DNA from 3 places in the Alteromonas australica genome. Region 2 is predicted to be linked to each of the others. Evidence: predicted binding sites of a transcription regulator. Region 2 holds the regulator's gene; each other region holds the start of a gene.
The links. The regulator sigma-54, encoded in region 2, starts transcription at its own class of promoters, with help from an activator protein. The targets are predictions, from matches to a motif close to GTTGGCACGNNNNTNGNNT.

Region 1 (3,157 bases), 1.8 Mb from region 2:
TAAGACCCTCGCGCCCATTTGTTTAACCAAATAGCGCATAAGCGTAAGTGGATGACTACTTAGCGGCCATCGCCATAATGCATCTACCAATACGGCCAACCAAAGCACCAGTATGCTTTGGTAGGCAGAATCAGTTAACAGGGCATCCATCAGTTAGGCAAGTGCTTTAACCATGGCCATCACCAACTTTGCGGAGTTTTTCGCCGCTGTTTCTAGGTATTCTTTAAAGGATACTGATGAGGTTTTTCCAGCGATATCTGAAAGAGAGCGAATGACTAAAAATGGCACGTCGAGCATGTAACATGTTTGACCTATCGCTGCGCCTTCCATTTCGACGGCTTTCATCGCTGGAAACTTAGTTCTCAGCGCCGCCACGGCTTCGTCACTGCCGATAAAGGCATCACCGGTACAAATAAGGCCACTAGTCACCTGAATACCTGATATATCATTGGCAGCATGTTGTGCGGCTTCAATGAGTTTAGGATCGCTTTTATAGTCTTCGGGCATGCCGGCACATTGGCCCAATGAGTAGCCAAAGTGAGTGAGATCGACGTCATGGTGAATGAGGTTTTCTCCAATGACCAAATCGCCAATATTGAGTTGCGTATCGAAACCGCCAGCAGAACCGGTATTAACAATAGCATCCGGCGAGAATTGCTCGATAAGCACGGTAGTGGCAAGTGCTGATGCAACTTTACCTATACCACATTTTACGAGGATAACGTCCACCCCGTGTAACATGCCTTGATAAAAGGTTAGATGCTTCCATTGCACTTCTTTTACTTCTGACAGCGACGCTTTCAGTAGCGCCACTTCTTCATCCATTGCACCTAAAATGCCAATTTTGTTCATAACTTTACCAATAACCAAATAATAATGATGCGTATAACTGCACGTGAATGCGCTAATTGTATAAGGAAAGCGACCTAACTGGTAGGAAAAAGCCTTTGTCGCCGTAACAAGCGAGAGCAACAAAGGCTAGGGGGAAACTAAGGGATACTAAAGTGTGTAAATTACGCAGCGGCAGCGCGACTCGAACGAATTGGACGGGTTGGGCGTTTCGTCGGCTCTGGATTGTGTGTGGGTACTTGCGAAAGCTTTTGTTGCACACGGCGATAAGGAATTAGTTTGTTTTCTAGACACTCTCGAATGTCATCCACACTGTAGCCAGATTTTACTTTAATTCTTGCGTGGGGCACACCAGCGGCATCAAGTGCGCCAGAGACAAACCAGTCACGCTGAGTTTTATAACCCTCTTTACCTTGGTTATGTACCAAGTCGATGGCCAGTATTGGGCTCATGTCGTGCTTGTCGACTAAAACAAAGTCGAGTTGTCGAGATGATGCGCGGGACAGCGCTTGGCTCGCCGTTTTCTTATTCGTCGATTGGCGTACAGAAACAATGTCGCTGAGTTTAACGCGACACACAATTCTGAATTCTCGTCCCATGGCTTGTTCAATTAAGTTTAAGAATGAGTGCTCAACGGGAGTAAAAAGTTGAGGCTTTCGTCTAAAAGGGAAGGCAACGCCGCCATCAGACAGTTTAATAGCGCCCAATGCCACAACAATAAGTAACATCATTAAAATAATTGCCAGTTCCATCGTAATCCTCGCATATCAACGTGTAATGTGCGTCATAAAAATGACGCTTTTTTTGACACCTTTGGGGTTCGAGAAAGAATTTGCAAAGGCGGTGCCACATTGAACGAGGAGAGAGATGTTGAAGTGTTAACCGCAGCTAGGCTAGGGCTGTTGGATGATGAGCACATCAACTTGAGTGCCCAAACTGTCTGGCGATACCACAATACGAACCGAATCATCTGCAGCGGTAAGCATGGTGCGATGGTTAACAGGGGGGGTTACAACCCATTGCGGGTAGGTATTTTGATAGAAGGTAATTACCTGTTCTGGGGAGCGTTTTGTGAAATAGACTAAGCTAGCGGGTAAGCTATCGTCGAATTGCTGACACTGACGGGCATCGGTCATTAGCGAGACGTCAAAAAAGGAAGTAGGGCAAGACTGAGTAACAGGTACATTGAATGAACCGTTTGTGGTCATAGTATCGGCTAGAGCGTGGCTCGCCACTACTAGCCTGCTAAGTAAAACTAGATTGATGCTTTTACGTAAACCGCTCGTCATTATGCTTGTTAACCAATAATCGATTCTTTGAATCGATAATAGTGGGCTCGCTACACAAGCGCAAAAGATAAATGGGGGCACTAGGTATGTTCATAACATAATGGGTATGAGGTTAAGCGATTTGTGAACGGGGTTTTCATCCCCCATCACGCCTCTTTGAAATACTCACACTGGGCATTGAATGGCTTATCAAATACCAAAGGAATTTTGACAGCGACTTTTATGGATGATGAGAATGTTCTATTGTTTATACCCACAAAAAAGCTCGCCGGAGCGAGCTTTTATATAGGCTAATTACAACGAGCCATGTGGACCAATAACGCGGTTAAACGCCAATGTAATCCAAAATACCTTCAGCGGCTTTACGGCCTTCATCAATCGCCGTCACCACTAAATCACTGCCTCGTACCATATCGCCACCAGCAAAAATTTGCGGGTTAGACGTTTGGTAAGCAAACTTGCCAGCAGACGGCGCGCGAACACGGCCTTTTTCGTCTAGCATAATGCCAAACTCTGCAAACCAAGGGGCAGGGCTCGGTTGGAAACCGAATGCAATGATCACAGCGTCAGCTTCAAGCACATGTTCTGAGCCTTCAACTTCTACAGGGCGTCGACGACCGTTAATATCCGGTGGCCCCATTTCCGTTTTCACTAACTTAACGCCGCACGCTTTTCCGTTTTCATCAACCGCAATATCCAAAGGCTGTAAGTTAAACATAAACTCCACGCCTTCTTCTTTTGCATTCACCACCTCTTTACGTGAGCCGGGCATACTTTCTTCGTCACGACGGTAGGCACAGATAACTTTATCGGCACCTTGACGAATAGATGTACGTACACAGTCCATGGTGGTATCACCACCGCCGAGTACAACAACTCGCTTGCCTTTCATATCGATATAATCAGCTTCGTCTTTCTCTAAGCCCATAACACGATTCGTGTTAGCAATAAGAAAAGGTAGCGCGTCGAATACACCTTCAACATGTTCATTGTCGAAACCACCTTGCATAGATTTATAG
Region 2 (3,157 bases):
GGCGCGCCAGCAAGTTATTCGCAAACCTTAGAAGACGGCACCCCGGTAACAGCCAAAGCCAATGAAATTCGCTATGAAGTGGTTAATCGCACTCTCTCGTTAGACGGCAATGCAGAGCTGCAACAAGACACCAGTTCTGTGAAAGGCGATAAAATCACCTTTGACATGATTACCGAACAGCTTCTTGCCACCGGCAGCGGTGACAATGATGAAGGCAGAGTGACCACCGTTTTTCGACCAGAAGCGATTCGCAAGCTGACCGATGAGAAGGCGAAAGAAGACGAGAATAACGAGGACGATAACTAACCATGGCAACACTAAGCGCAAGTAACTTAGCCAAAGCCTATAAATCTCGCCAAGTAGTGAGAGACGTTAGTTTGTCGGTCTCAACCGGGCAAATCGTGGGCTTATTAGGCCCTAACGGCGCAGGTAAAACCACCACCTTTTACATGATTGTGGGTCTTGTGCCACTAGATAAGGGAAAAATCACCATTGATGATGGTGAGCTCACCCACCAGCCTATGCACGAACGCGCACGTAAGGGCATTGGCTACCTGCCACAGGAAGCCTCTATTTTTCGCAAGCTAACCGTGTTTGAAAACATCATGGCGATTTTACAGACACGAAAAGATTTAAATTCATCACAACAGGAAGAAGAAGCCGACGCCCTTCTTGATGAATTTAATATTAACCATATACGTAATAGTACAGGAATGAGTTTATCAGGTGGAGAACGCCGGCGCGTAGAGATTGCGCGTGCGCTAGCAGCCAATCCGCAATTTATTTTACTCGATGAACCATTTGCTGGTGTTGATCCTATATCGGTTAATGATATAAAGAAGATAATACAGCACCTTCGTGATAGAGGTATCGGTATCCTCATTACAGACCACAATGTACGAGAAACATTGGATGTATGTGAAAAAGCCTACATTGTGAGTCACGGTGAATTAATAGCCCAAGGAACGGCAGAGCAGGTTTTAAGTAATCAAAAAGTAAGGGATGTATACCTAGGTGAACAATTCAGGCTATAGTTAATGTAACAGAATTGTCATTTTTCAAATTATGCACCTGGTATATTCACAATAAGAGCACAGTAAATAAGACGTAGATGAAACCATCTTTACAGTTAAAGTTCAGTCAACAACTTACCATGACACCTCAGCTACAGCAGGCGATAAAACTGCTGCAGCTGTCAACGCTCGACCTGCAACAGGAGATCCAGGAAGCCCTAGACTCAAATCCTCTACTTGAAGTAGAAGAAGGCAGTGATGAGCCTCAATTAGAGAAAAACAATATCGACGGGGATGACGTCGCTCAAGACGCCGTTACTACCGCATCAAGCGATACGCTTGAAGCCGGTGACGCATTAGAGAAGAATGACCTACCTGATGAATTACCCATAGACAGCACGTGGGACGAATATTACTCAGCGTCTTCTGCACCCGCCCCTGGGCCCTCGAATAATGACGATGAGCAGATTTTCCAAGGCGAAACCACCGAAGACATTCAAGCACATTTGCTATGGCAAATGCGTCTTACCCACTTTTCAGATACTGACCGTGCCATCGCAACGGCTATTATCGATTCAATTGACGAGTCTGGTTATCTTACCGTCACCCTTGACGACATTTTAGATTCTGTAAATTCCGAAGATATGGAAGAGCCGGTTGAATTGGACGAAGTAGAATGTGTGTTAAAACGCATTCAAATGTTCGACCCCATTGGTTCAGGCTCTCGTACACCGCAAGAATGCTTGATGGTTCAGCTTCGCCAATTTTCAGATGATACGCCTTGGTTAAAAGAAGCCAAACAACTGATAGAAGAATACTCAGACCTACTCAGTAGCAAAGACTATCGTACGCTGATGCGTAAAAGCCGTCTTAAAGAAGATCAATTACGCGAAGCTATGCGCTTGTTGCAAACATTGAATCCTCGCCCAGGTAGCGCTCTTATCACTAAAGAGCCTGAGTATGTTATACCCGATGTCTCGGTCACCAAGAAAAATGGTCGTTGGGTGGTTGAACTTAATCCAGATAGCTTGCCTAAACTTAGTGTGAACCAGCAATATGCGGCCATGAGCAGAAGAGCGAAAAATAGTAGCGACTCGCAGTTCATTCGCTCTCATATGCAGGAAGCAAAATGGTTTATTAAAAGTCTTGAATCAAGAAACGACACCTTGATGAAGGTTGCAAATTGTATTGTGCAGCAACAAATGGGCTTTTTTGAATATGGCCCTGAAATGATGAAGCCCATGGTGCTTAACGATGTTGCTGAAATGGTTGATATGCATGAATCCACCATTTCACGTGTCACCACGCAAAAGTATATGCATACCCCACGTGGGATATTTGAATTGAAGTACTTCTTTTCTAGTCACGTTGCCACGGAGTCTGGGGGTGAGTGTTCATCTACTGCCATCCGCGCGCTGATTAAAAAGCTTGTAGCGGCTGAAACGCCAAGCAAGCCACTAAGTGATAGCAAGATTGCTCAATTGTTGGCCGAACAGGGCATTAAAGTCGCCCGGCGGACAATAGCAAAATACCGGGAATCATTGTCGATTCCACCGTCTAACCAGCGAAAGAGCTTACTTTAACTGGCTCATAAATATAAGGAAGACGAAATATGCAAATCAACCTTACTGGTCATCACGTCGAAATCACCGACTCTTTGCGTAATTATGTCGATACCAAGTTCAGCAAACTAGAGAGGCACTTTGATCACATTTCTAATGTGCATGTCATTCTCAATGTTGAAAAACTTAATCAGAAAGCCGAAGCGACCATGCATTTAAGTGGCGCTGAGGTTTTTGCTTCCTCTGAAAATACTGATATGTATGCAGCAATAGACAGCATGGTTGACAAACTAGACAGGCAAGTCATAAAGCATAAGGAAAAGCTGAAAAAGCATTAACTCACGCTTATGGAAATTCAAGCAATCGTAAGTTTGGACCGCACTGAATGTGCGGTTCAATGTAACAGCAAAAAACGAATTCTAGAGATCATCAGTAATATCGCTGCCAAAAACAACGATAATATTGATGAAACGACAGTACTCACTAGCCTATTGAACCGCGAGAGAATGGGCAGTACGGGTATTGGAAATGGTATTGCACTGCCTCATGGTCGACTGGCAGGATTGGAAAGTGTTATCGCCA
Region 3 (3,157 bases), 1.2 Mb from region 2:
ATGACGGAAAGCGTCGCGGCCAAGCCAAAACTTGCCGCAATGGCAAATGAGCGTCGTGCGAAGGCGATATGTTTATGATTGAGCAAGTAGTAACTGGAGATGGCGAGCACAAACATAGCACCGGTGACATAACCTGCTGATACCGTATGAACAAACTTAACTTGGGCTACAGGGTTAAATACCACTTCCGCAAAGCTTGTCATTTCCATTCGCATTGCTTCGAAGTTAAATTCAGCCCCAATGGGATACTGCATCCAGCCGTTAGCGATTAATATCCATAAGGCAGAGAAATTTGAACCAATGGCAACTAACCACGTTGCCATAAGGTGCTTTACCTTCGACATCTTGTCCCAGCCGAAGAAAAACAACCCCACAAAGGTAGACTCTAAGAAGAAGGCCATCAGCCCTTCAATGGCAAGCGGCGCACCAAAGATATCCCCCACATAGTGTGAGTAATACGACCAGTTCATACCGAACTGAAATTCCATGGTTAAGCCTGTTGCCACACCAATTGCGAAATTAATCCCAAACAACTTTCCCCAAAACTGCGTCATTTGTTTGTAAATCTCTTTGCCCGTCATCACATAGACAGACTCCATAATGGCAAGGAGAAAGCTTAGTCCTAGGGTTAGGGGTACGAATATAAAGTGGAACATTGCGGTTAACGCAAACTGCCACCGCGATAGTTCTACTAACGTATCGCTCATGGGTGATCTCCCTCATCTTTTAAGTGTGCTGGAAGCGCCCAATGTGGATGGGCGCAGTTTCTCTACAGAAGGGCGCAGAGCATTCTCTGTTCCAGTCTTGCAGTAAAAGTACATAAAATAGGTTTTTGCCCTAACTACAGGGATTTCCTACTGTGCGGGAGAATTATGGCATGCGCGGAAAAAGCGAATTTTGATCCAACGCAAGATAACCTTTACTAACTACGCCAAAATTGACAAACAAAGTGCCATATTTGACACAAGTCCCATTTTTATCCTTATACCCCTGTGTTCTAAGGCGTATATGTCAGGGTAAATGCTCCTCGTAACGTGCCAATATCGAACCCCATAGCTTCGTCCTCTGGATAGGCGTCATCAATTGCAGCCTGCACTCTTGGGGCTACAGACTGGCCATGGCATGCCGTGCATATTTCGTCAGTTTTTATGGCTTTCAAGTATCTAAATTCACCTGTCGCGCTATCATAATGGGAGGCTTCAAGTGGTCCATCAAATTGAGCCGATAATTGATTAGAAAACGCGATAAGTTGTTCTCGTTCCCAAGCATCAGGGGTATTGGCTGGGTTGCGTACCCGCAGGGCCGTGCGCCCAACAGTCCAACCATTACCACTAATGGCTTTAGCTATCGGCCCAGCCTCTAATTTACAAGCCTCAATCCCCTTGACCAAACCACCTTGACCAATAGCTTCTTGCAAACGCGCTTTTAATGCACCGCCTAAGGCTTTCGCATGCTGCCGCGCGACAAGGGTTCTCGCCTTTAAATCGCCCACGGATTCGCTTTCTATCGTTACATTGGACGCAAAAGCAAAAGTAGTACTTAGCGCAAATATACTTAAGGGTAAAATTAACGTTACTTTCATCACTTGATTTCCTCTCTTATTCACAGATATCGGCTATCGAGATTAGTTGCTAATGCAAGGCCCACTAAACCTCGCTATGGCAATCCACAACAATGTTTATGCCAATATGATAGTCTTTAATTAATAAAACGAGGCTAAACCAATGTAGGGCAGCAAAGGTATGAATATCTCCATCATTCAGGGAATGATCGATGCTATTGATAAACCCGCAATTTTCATCAACCAAGACTATGTAATAGAAGCCGTTAACAAGCCCTATAGAGATACCTATCCTGTTACCATTAAGCTGGGCTTCAGTACCTGCTACCAAGTCTCTCACCGCAATAGCAAACCATGCGATCTGTGTGGTGAAAACTGCCCAATGGAGCAAGCCAAAGAAACAGGGAAAACCGCCAGCGTGGTGCATGTTCACGCCACCAATGAAGGGCAAAATTACTGCGATATTCGTATGAAGCCTATCATTGATGGCGAAGGAGAACTCCTTGGTTACCTAGAGATACTCGACAAACTAGCTTACGCCTCAAACACCTCATCCGAAGGAAAGATGGTAGGCGAATCTGATGCGTTTAAGGCTATGTTGAGCAAAATCAACCGTGCTGCCAACTCAAATATTTCTGTGCTTTTACACGGCGAAACCGGTACGGGAAAGGAACTCGTCTCTCACGCACTTCATAGCAGTAGTCATCGCGCTGAAAAACCCTTTGTCGTCATTGAATGTACAGGCCTAACTGATGCGCTATTCGAATCTGAGTTATTCGGTCATGAAAAAGGCGCCTTTACCGGCGCAGTAAATAAAAAGAAAGGGTTGATAGAAACGGTTGAGGGCGGCACGCTATTTCTCGATGAGGTAGGTGATATCCCTCTTGCTATGCAAGTTAAACTCTTACGCTTACTAGAAACGCAAACATATCGGCCAGTAGGAAGTATAGCCATTAAAAAAGCAAATTTTCGCTTAATTTGCGCCAGCCACAAAGATTTATTGGAGCTTGTTAATGCTGGAAAATTTCGCCACGACCTATATTATCGAATAGCTGGGCTCTCGATTCATTTACCTCCATTACGTGAACGCAATAATGATATTGTTTTGCTAGCAAAACATATATTAAATACATTAGGCAGCGATAAAACCTTGTCCCAACCTACTTTAGCTGCACTTAAGAAGTATACATTCCCCGGCAACATAAGGGAGCTTAGAAACATAGTTGAGCAAGCAATTCTAATGGCTGATGATAGAATCATTGAGCCTAGCGATTTACCTGAATATGTCTGCGCATCGACACAGCAAACGGCTCACTTATCACCACAGGGAGAAAAAGACATAATGACGCTAGCGGAAGTCGAAGCACATTATTTGAAAGATAAAGTCGATGTCTACACCGGCAATACTGAAGACTTAGCCGATGCGTTAGGAATAAGTGTGCGAACGTTGTACAGAAAATTACAAGCATTAAAAATAAACGCTCCTTAGTGCAAAAAATTTACTAGCAAACACCTAATCTCTAACGCTATTATACGATGCTCATATTTTTGATAGTTTTAAAGGCTCGTTATTAAAACGCTTATCACCTTTTCTGT

Region 1: the regulator sigma-54 is predicted to act here: its motif matches at 1,682-1,700, upstream of EP13_RS14635 (DUF2726 domain-containing protein).
Region 3: the regulator sigma-54 is predicted to act here: its motif matches at 1,670-1,688, upstream of EP13_RS17360 (Tll0287-like domain-containing protein).

What each region holds. Positions count from the first base shown of each region.
Region 1 covers NZ_CP008849.1:3,333,538-3,336,694, reverse strand. Annotated here, with positions in the region: gene EP13_RS14645 (cobalamin biosynthesis protein CobD/CbiB) at 1-150, opposite strand, end outside; gene EP13_RS14640 (5'-methylthioadenosine/adenosylhomocysteine nucleosidase) at 154-852, opposite strand; gene EP13_RS14635 (DUF2726 domain-containing protein) at 1,014-1,601, opposite strand; gene EP13_RS14630 (hypothetical protein) at 1,743-2,084, opposite strand; gene EP13_RS14625 (FAD-dependent oxidoreductase) at 2,464-3,157, opposite strand, start outside.
Region 2 covers NZ_CP008849.1:859,620-862,776, reverse strand. Annotated here, with positions in the region: gene lptA (lipopolysaccharide transport periplasmic protein LptA) at 1-306, shown strand, start outside; gene lptB (LPS export ABC transporter ATP-binding protein) at 309-1,034, shown strand; gene EP13_RS03740 (RNA polymerase factor sigma-54) at 1,112-2,596, shown strand; gene hpf (ribosome hibernation promoting factor) at 2,626-2,913, shown strand; gene ptsN (PTS IIA-like nitrogen regulatory protein PtsN) at 2,923-3,157, shown strand, end outside.
Region 3 covers NZ_CP008849.1:3,985,787-3,988,943, forward strand. Annotated here, with positions in the region: gene EP13_RS17355 (cytochrome ubiquinol oxidase subunit I) at 1-707, opposite strand, end outside; gene EP13_RS17360 (Tll0287-like domain-containing protein) at 998-1,582, opposite strand; gene EP13_RS17365 (sigma-54 interaction domain-containing protein) at 1,743-3,050, shown strand.